4 regions of the Hominibacterium faecale genome follow, and region 4 is predicted to be linked to each of the others. Evidence: riboswitches for the same ligand, from Rfam matches in the RefSeq annotation. Region 4 holds a riboswitch; each other region holds the start of a gene.

Region 1 (2,204 bases), on a different contig from region 4:
GTTCCTCCGAATCCATTTCCGCCCTTGCAAAGCAGAAGGGACAATGCTGATTGCACCGCTTGGTAATATCGATCAGCACGCAGCAGGCGGTCTGCAAATGGTTTTCGCAGGTGCCGCAGTGAAGGGGGCATTCATCCTGCCCGCTGCCCTTGGTCATCGCCGTTTTGGGCGGAATATTGACAACCGGATTTTTGATCCAATCCAGATAATCATCTGTGCGGTTTGAAACCAGTGCGCGAAATTCGCCATGTTCTTCACATGTTTTTTCAAAGAATACTTTGCCCTCCCGCTCTGTATAAAAAGCTTTGATCGGCTTTTCACAGACTGGGCATATGCTTTGAACTTCCGATAATCGTTTCATGTTTCTTCTCCTGTTCCTACTCTCCCCCAAACCGGTTGGGGGACAAAGTATCTGTTTTTCATTCTATTATAAATTCCCAAAATGGGCAAGGGGCGACCGAAAATGTTTTGCAGGACCGGGCCGTAAGGCCGCCGGGGAGGTTCGCCGCCGGATCGAAAAGAGGCCGTTTTTACGGCAAATTGTAACAAATTTTTTACAAATTTAAGACAATTCAAATAATAGCTACTTAGTACTGGGCTTGACCGCAAGATTGTACTGAAATCAGGGTTTCCGCGGTTGACAGGCCCCTGAACGAACTGATAAAATGAAAACCGTAGTAACAATTCAATACACAATCCGATTTCCGAGCTCCTACGGCTTTTGAAAAAATGCTATGGAGGCGGAAACGTTGGGTTTATGTGGAAACATATGAGCCTCCCGCGTTTGGAAAGGTTCGTGTACCATTTCGAAACGCACGAAAAGGCCTTTGTTATTGGATGTGAAACGTTAAAGTATGTTCAATTGAAAAATTAATTGGAGGCAAATTATTATGAAATTGAGAAAAATGACGTTAAACATCAATGGTGCCGATCGAATGTTCATCTGTGATCCTGAAAAGGATACTCTGGCTGATGTTGTCAGACGTTTAGGGCTCACAGGTACAAAAGTTGGCTGCGGATCCGGCGTATGCGGTTCTTGTACCGTAATGCTGGACGGCAAACTAGTTCGTTCCTGTACGAAAAAGATCGCTAAGGTCGAAGAGTACAGCGAAGTAGTAACGATTGAAGGAATTGGAGCTCCCAGATATCTCCATCCGATTCAGGTAGCATTTATGCATGCCGGAGCCGTACAATGCGGATTCTGTACTCCAGGATTCATTGTATCGGCCTACGCGCTGCTTCAGGCTAACCCTGATCCGACTAGAGAAGAGGTAAGAGACTGGTTCCAGAAAAACAGAAACATCTGCCGCTGCACAGGCTATAAGCAGATCGTAGATGCTGTCATGAACGCTGCAAAGGTTATGAGAGGCGAATGCGCTCTGGAAGACATTATGGTAAAACTTCCGGAGAACAAAGAATATTACGGCCAGCCGCTGGTTCGTCCCGCTGCTCTGGCAAAGGTATGCGGACTTGCTGATTACGGCGACGACATTGAACTGAAGATGCCGGAGAACACGCTGCATGCCGTACTGGTACAGCCGAAAGTCGCCTTCCACGCAAAACTGAAAGCTATACATAAAGAAGAAGCAGAAAAAATGCCCGGCGTTTACAAGGTTGTTACAGCGGCCGATATCAAAGGCCCCAACAGACTTGGATTCATGCCGTTCACACCGAGAACTCTGGCTACCGGCCAGTCCCACCCAATCCTTGTTGAAGACAAGATCTTTAACTACGGTGATGTTGTAGCTCTGGTTGTAGCCGATACAAAGGCTCACGCCCAGGAAGCGGCAAAGAAAGTTACCATCGATTGGGAACAGCTGCCTGAATACAAGACTTATCTGGAAGCAGCTATGCCGGATGCCATGAGAATACATGACGATCATCCCAACGTATGGTCCGAACAGCCCAACGTTAAGGGCGCAGGACACGATACGCCGGAACTGATCGACGAGGCGCCTTATGTAGTAGAAGGTTCCTTCTATTCATCCAGAGAGCCCCATATGCCGATCGAAGGCGATACAGTACAGGCTTACTGGGGCGATGACGGCCTGCTGACCGTTCATTGCAAAGCGATGCAGATTTACTCCAACATCGGTGATATCGCAGAGGCGACCGGCCTTCCTGCAGAGAAGATCAGAGTCATCGAAAACCCGACAGGCGCTACCTTCGGCTGGGGTATCGCGGCAGCTACATATGCGATGGCA
Region 2 (2,204 bases), on a different contig from region 4:
ACAATCGAGTTTCTTCATATAAACGCCTCCTTTAACAAAGATTCTATATATCATAGAACAAAAATAAGCAAAAGTAAATGCCAAGTAAAACGTATTCGCGAGCTGGTAAATAAAAATAGGCTGATAAGAATTTCCAGATCCAACGGTGTACAGTGGGATCAGCCAGCGGATGTTTTTCCGCACTACGTTACCGGCAACAGTACCTTGCAAAGAGTCGCCCCCTTACGGGCGACATGTGGAAATAGGAATCTTTGATTCCGTCATTTCCACGTTTTTTATAAAAGATTAGAAAATGTTGGTAAGACAACGGAAATTTGTCGTTTGCTGTAGTATAATAGGGATAAAGAAAGCACATCATGTCTCATAATGAAGAAAAAAATCGAAGAAGTAAGAAAAAACTTGCGAAAAGATACGAGCTATAATACAATGTAACTGAATCTAGTAAATTTTGGATTATAAAAGTAAATATTGATGGTTCCGAACGTGAAAACCTAAAGGCTTTGGCCTATGGTTGAGCGTCGATGGGTAATACTGGAAACGGTGCTGCCTCCCGTGTTTTGGAAAGGAATGATGTATCAGAGGTAAATCACTCTTTCCCGTTTTTTAGGAAAGAGTTTTATTTTTTATATGCATTCCTTATTTTTGTGGCAACAAGTTTATCGATTTAAAATGTTAAAGTGAAGTGCGTGATACTTCTTTTGCATTTCGAGATGTGAGGCGTTCTATCAACTTATTCGTATATTGAACGAGGAGGATGAAAAATGAATCTTGCAAAAGGCAAAAAGAGGATCACTGTCAGTGTAGTAACGGCCCTGATGATGGTCATGGTCATGGTGCCGGGAATGGCGTTCGCAAACACAGCAGGGAATACGGCTCTATCCCAGACATCACAGAACCAGGGCATGTTCGTAAACTATATAGATGCTTCCGTTAATTCTAAGGATAGCAGAATTGGACAATATGGTACAACGAATATAAAACAGTATTTTTTCAATGGGGCAGATATAGAAAAAGAGAACGGCGGTATGGCAGATGATAGCCATCCGTATGTGAATTCTTATGGCTATAACTATTCGATTATGACCGACACGTCCGTTAGCGCATACTGGGACAACTATATTCAGGGAACTTTAAATCCGACCCAACCCATTAAGTTTGGATTTTTCCTGGGCGGTTCACAGACTGCCAAGTGCAATGACCAAATTATGGCTAGTAATATTATTCCCAAGATGAGCATTCAGAAGACGGACGGCACGGTTGTCCTGACAGGTACTCAGATTTACAAGGGCTGGAAACATCAGAGGCTGGCCAATGGCGGGGGAACTGGTTCCGGACCGCTCAGAGGGTTCGATGTATTTTTGGAGATTCCTGCTAACGCATTAGCTGCTAATACACAGTATGTACTGGTCCTTGAGTCAGGCATGGGCGTACAGACATTGCTGGATAAAAAGATTGTTTTCCATTTTTCCACAGATGCTTTTGCACAGAGCATTTCCCTGGGAAGTAAAGTAACCTTAAAAGAAGGCCAGACTAAAACATTAAAGGCCGCCATTAAGCCTGAAAATGTAAAAGAAAAAGCAGTAACATGGACTTCGGCAGACAAAGCAGTTGCCGTAGTTGATTCCAATGGTGAAGTCAAAGCGATGAAAGCAGGCAAAACGACAATTACGGCAGTAACAAAGGATGGAACAAATCTGAAGGCTTCCTGTCCAGTGGAAGTAACTCCCGTAATTGCGAAAGTATCATTAAAAGCAGTTTCGTCCAGCTACAATCGTGTAAAGCTGACCTGGTCAAAAGCCGCAAAGGCCGATGGTTATACCGTCTATCGATATAACGCAAAATCGAAGAAATACAAGCCTGTAAAACATACAACTGCCCGCAGCTATGTCGGAAAAAATCTGAAAACAGGAAAGACGTACGCATATAAAGTGAGGGCTTATCGGCTTGTCAATGGACAAAAAGTTTATGGCAGCTACTCTGCAAAGAAATCAATAAGGCCGGTGCCTTCCAAACCGGCCTTGAAAGTAAAGGCAGGGAAAAGAAAAGCTGCGGCAAAGTGGAGTAAAGTTTCAGGTGCGGATAAATATGTATTGTATAGAAGCACAAGCAAAAATGGCAAATATATAAAAGCAAGCATCACAGTAAAGAACAAATATACGGATAAGGGCCTCAAAAAAGGAAAGCGGTATTACTACAAAGTCCGC
Region 3 (2,204 bases), on a different contig from region 4:
CTGCCGCGGCTTTTGCATGCGCTCTTGTGTCTGCGCATACCAGCGCAACAACATCACCATAATAAAGGATTTCATCTTCAGCCAAAACGTGATGCGCCTGCTGCATTTCAACCGTTCTTTCTGAGAAAGCATAGGTCATCAGTCTGTTTGCACCTTTTACATCTTCAGCAGTAACAATCTTTACTACGCCAGGCATTTTTTCCGCTTCGCTGCAATCGATGTTGATAATCTTCGCGTGGCTGTACTTTCTTGGCTGAACCAGTTCAACCTTGAGTGTTTCTTCCGGCATGTGCAGTTCTACATCATCACCGTAGTCGCATACACCGCAGGCCTTAGGCATGGCATTGGGTCTGATGAGCGGTTTGCCGTAGAAATCGCCTACATCCTTTGACCAGTCATAAGTAATATCGTCAAATGTCTTTTCTCCGCGCATAATCGCAGCCGCTTCCATAACAGCGTCCACAATCTGCTTGTAACCAGTGCATCTGCAGACATTTCTATGTTTCTGGAACCAATCACGAACATCTTCTCTTGTCGGGTTTGGATTGTCCAGTAGCAGCTGATAAGCAGATACAATAAATCCAGGTACGCAGAATCCGCACTGTACGGCTCCGAGATGTACCCATGCATACTGGAGCGGATGCGGGTTCAGTACTGTTCCGATTCCTTCGATCGTCATAACGGAACTGTATTCTTTAACATTCTTGATCTTTCTGGTACAGGAACGGATTACTTTTCCGTCCAGAATAACAGAGCATGCTCCGCATACGCCGGTACCGCAGCCTACTTTCGTTCCAGTCAGGCCCAGACGACGCAGTACGGATGCCAGCGTGTCCTTTTCGGGATCGCAGATGAACATACGGTCCGCGCCGTTGATGTTCAGGGTCATTTTCTTCAAATTCATAATAGCTTGCCTCCGATTTTTCCAATAAAACTTGTTTTAACTTGGTAACAATCTGAAAAAATAAAGACCCTCCGCTCATTTGTGCGGAAAGGTCTAGGTTGCGATCTGCTCCTCAAAACATATGTACTGCGCAGCTAAAGAAACCCTACATTCCAATCAGCTCGGCTGCTGCATATAAACGACTGCCGCAAAGCTGACGGTTTCGGCCTGGCTGCCAGATCATCCATCCTTTCCAAACACGGGAGGCCCACGCGTTTCCGCAGTGAACCCATTGGTCCCGATTCCATGCGTTCCGCAGCGAAGGAATTCGGGACTCGGATCTCTATCTTATCTGTTACATTGACAACATTTTATCAGTTTGTTCTCCTGTATGTCAACAGGAGAAACCATTATTTTTGTACTATTTTGCGATTTTACTGCAAATCAAGTTGCTAATTTTAAAATCCTTGAGAATTAATCTCATTTATTGTAAATTGGATATTTGTTTTGAGAAAGTTTTTTCTACTACTTTATACCCATTTTATGTCTTCCCGTTTTAACCGTTCCGGGATATGGAAGTATTCTTCCTGCTGGGGATAGCCAGCCATAAAAGCGCCGTAAAAGCTGTTGTTGTCCGGCAGCGGCGGCAGAAGTTCCCGGATCTGGGGGATCGCGTTGCACATTCTTGTCAAATAGCCGGCCCAGCAGGTTCCGATGCCTCTAGCTTGAAGGACCAGTTCGGCAGTGGTCATGGCGATGGCCGTATCGGCCGGCGAATTAATGGCGTTATTTCTTCCATAGCACAGAATCAGTATGGGCGCTGTTCCCATAACCACATTGTTGCCCTCTTCATATTCGCTGGCGATTTCCGGAGATGTTCCCGTTTCTTTCACATAGTCCAATATGTACCCCATCATTTTTTCAATCACCTCTTTGGAATCGATGACCATCCACTTGGCCGGATGCTGGTTTTTGGCGCTGGGCGCCCAGGCTGCCATTTCCAATGCGTGGCGCACCAGCTCCCGGTCGGGCGGCGTCTGCTTGAAATGGCGATAGGATCTTCTGGTCAGGATGTGGTTATCCAAGTCTTCGGCAAAGCCCTGGGAAAGTGCGGGCAAAGTTCGGTCAAGTACAGCCGGTTTGTCATCCCAGCAAATGGCGTTTTGGGGACATGCAGCCGCGCAGTGCATACATTTGAGACAAGCCTTTCCCTCTCTCAGCTGGGGCCTTCCATCCTTTTCCCCCAGCACGGTAAAGGGGCATACGGATACACATTTCAGGCATTCAACACACTTTTCCATATCAAATTTTATCATCATTC
Region 4 (2,204 bases):
CCTGTCCATATTCTTCCACTCCGTATTCACCGATCAGCTTCTGTGTTGCTTCTGAAACGATCCAGTTCTGGAATGCTTTCGCACCCTCAGCGTTGATGTTTTCATTCTTTTCAGGATTTACACAGATAACGCCGTACTGGTTGTTGAGCACGCCGCTTGGGTCTTTTTCGCTGACGATCTTCAGCTGGGTATTTTTGCCCACGTTGAGCCAGGTTGCTCGATCGGAAAGGGTGTAGCCCACCATTTCATCGGTCATGGTGATTACATCGCCCATTCCAGCCGCAGCTTCGATATACCAGTCGCCTTTCGGTTCAATCTTTGCCTTTTCCCAAATAGAAAGTTCTTTCTTGTGGGTACCGGAGTCATCTGCCCTGGATACGAACTTTTTTTTCTGGTCCTTAATGGTTGTGAAAGCCTTAATTGCGTCTTCTTTTGCGTTCTTTTCGATAGCCGCCGGATCATCCTTTGGTCCCAGTACAACAAAGTCATTGTACATAACGTCCAGTCTTCCGTCTTTGTCCGCATGGCCGCCTTCCACATATTCCTTTTCAGCAGCAGGTGAGTGTACGAGCAGTACGTCTGCTTCGCCCTTTTCGCCCATTGCCATGGCTTCGCCGGATCCTACGGATACAACGTCAACTTTGTAGCCGCTTTCCTTCTCGAATTCAGGCAGAATCGAATCTAAAAGTCCGCTGTCCTTGGTGCTGGTGGTGGTTGCCAAAATCAGCTTGGGATTGGCCGGTTCCTTGGCCGCTTCTTTGTCGTCTCCGCTGCCGCATGCACTCAGCATAGCTGCTGTGGAAAATACCATCATCAGCGCCAGCACGCATGCAAACACTCTCTTCTTACTTCTCATTTTTTCTCCTCCTCAGTAACAAAAATAATTTACCCAAAAAACAGAACAAAAAACCTTTCATTGCATTGAAATGAAAGGTTATATTCTGTATTTTGACATACATCGTATTCCTTTCCACACTGGGAGGCCGGAGAGTTTCCTCTAGGACCCTGAACGGTCAAGTGCCATGCGCCTTTTGCTGCGGACGGTTAGGCTGTATTGACTCGGAACATTTTCTATTCAGTTGTAAGGATCATTTTGGGCAATGATCCGGCCCGCTGCGTCATCTCAGCAGCCATTGGTATTTTCGCATGAAATCAACCCGTCTGTCAAGACAAATTACCATAAAACTATCATAATTCCCCTTAGATTCAAACATCTTCCACATTCAGATCAGAATCGAATCACTTCATATTCCTGATTGAGCAGATCGATGGTCAGCAGACGATTGCGCAAAATCTGTGGTTTTCCAAGGAGCACCTTTACGGTCTCCGCCACTTGGACCGCTGCTACCATTGCAGGCGTGAAGCTTGGGTTTCCAGTTTCCTGCTCGGCACCTTTATTAGAACCAGCAGGGTAGATTTTATCAAAGAGGTCGTCCCCCGGCATGATCACCGCGGCCTGCCCATGCCAGCCGGCGATGGCACCGTGAACCAACGGGAGCTTTTGCTCCCGGCATCCTTGTTCCAAAAGACGTCTGGCCTTTATATTATCCAAAGCATCGACAACGGCATCATAACGATCCGTTATAATGCCGTCCACATTGTTCTCGTCAATATAATGACACAAAGGATGGATCTGCACCTCTGAGTTGACCATTTTAATCCTCTCCTGAGCTTCCAGGGCTTTGTAGCGTCCAAGTGTCCTTTCTGTAGAGAGAAGCTGCCTGTTCAAATTGCTGGCTGAAAAAACGTCTCCGTCCACGGCTGTAATTTGACCCACTCCCAGTCTGGCCAGACCCTCGATTACATGGCCTCCCAAGCCGCCGCAGCCAGCTACCAAAACCCAAGAGTTTCGCAGTTTCTCGTTTTCTGCCAGTGAAATTGTACCGATATTTCTCTCGTATCTATCAGCAGTCATCATTCAATGATCCTTCTTACGGCTAGAATTGGTTTATAAGTCGCCTTGCTGATTTTAATCCCGTCCGTAGGATTGCTGGCGTGGACGATCTGACCGCCTCCCATATAAAGCGCTACGTGGCCGTCATAACAGATAATATCACCTGGTTTTGCCTCGCTGTAGGATACCCCTCTTCCGCAGGAGCGCTGAGCGCTGGAGGAATGGGGAAGCTTGATGCCGAATTTGGCATACACACTCATGGTAAAACCGGAACAATCGGTGCCGTTTGTCAGGCTGGAACCACCGTACA

The links. Region 4 has a riboswitch for molybdenum cofactor ahead of LG211_RS13320 (ABC transporter substrate-binding protein). Riboswitches for the same ligand answer to the same signal wherever they lie in the genome.
Region 1: linked by a shared signal. The riboswitch ahead of LG211_RS06320 (molybdopterin-dependent oxidoreductase) and the one ahead of LG211_RS13320 (ABC transporter substrate-binding protein) in region 4 are both predicted to bind molybdenum cofactor.
Region 2: linked by a shared signal. The riboswitch ahead of LG211_RS10255 (fibronectin type III domain-containing protein) and the one ahead of LG211_RS13320 (ABC transporter substrate-binding protein) in region 4 are both predicted to bind molybdenum cofactor.
Region 3: linked by a shared signal. The riboswitch ahead of LG211_RS15930 (molybdopterin-dependent oxidoreductase) and the one ahead of LG211_RS13320 (ABC transporter substrate-binding protein) in region 4 are both predicted to bind molybdenum cofactor.

The regions. Positions count from the first base shown of each region.
Region 1 is NZ_JAJAGH010000005.1:245,582-247,785, forward strand. It holds gene LG211_RS06315 (radical SAM protein) at 1-361, opposite strand, end outside; molybdenum cofactor riboswitch at 684-811, shown strand; gene LG211_RS06320 (molybdopterin-dependent oxidoreductase) at 891-2,204, shown strand, end outside.
Region 2 is NZ_JAJAGH010000007.1:129,576-131,779, reverse strand. It holds gene LG211_RS10260 (sulfurtransferase TusA family protein) at 1-18, opposite strand, end outside; molybdenum cofactor riboswitch at 464-584, shown strand; gene LG211_RS10255 (fibronectin type III domain-containing protein) at 762-2,204, shown strand, end outside.
Region 3 is NZ_JAJAGH010000012.1:46,923-49,126, forward strand. It holds gene LG211_RS15930 (molybdopterin-dependent oxidoreductase) at 1-904, opposite strand, end outside; molybdenum cofactor riboswitch at 1,114-1,236, opposite strand; gene LG211_RS15935 (nitroreductase family protein) at 1,414-2,202, opposite strand.
Region 4 is NZ_JAJAGH010000009.1:61,962-64,165, forward strand. It holds gene LG211_RS13320 (ABC transporter substrate-binding protein) at 1-856, opposite strand, end outside; molybdenum cofactor riboswitch at 948-1,077, opposite strand; gene LG211_RS13325 (HesA/MoeB/ThiF family protein) at 1,229-1,918, opposite strand; gene LG211_RS13330 (NlpC/P60 family protein) at 1,915-2,204, opposite strand, start outside.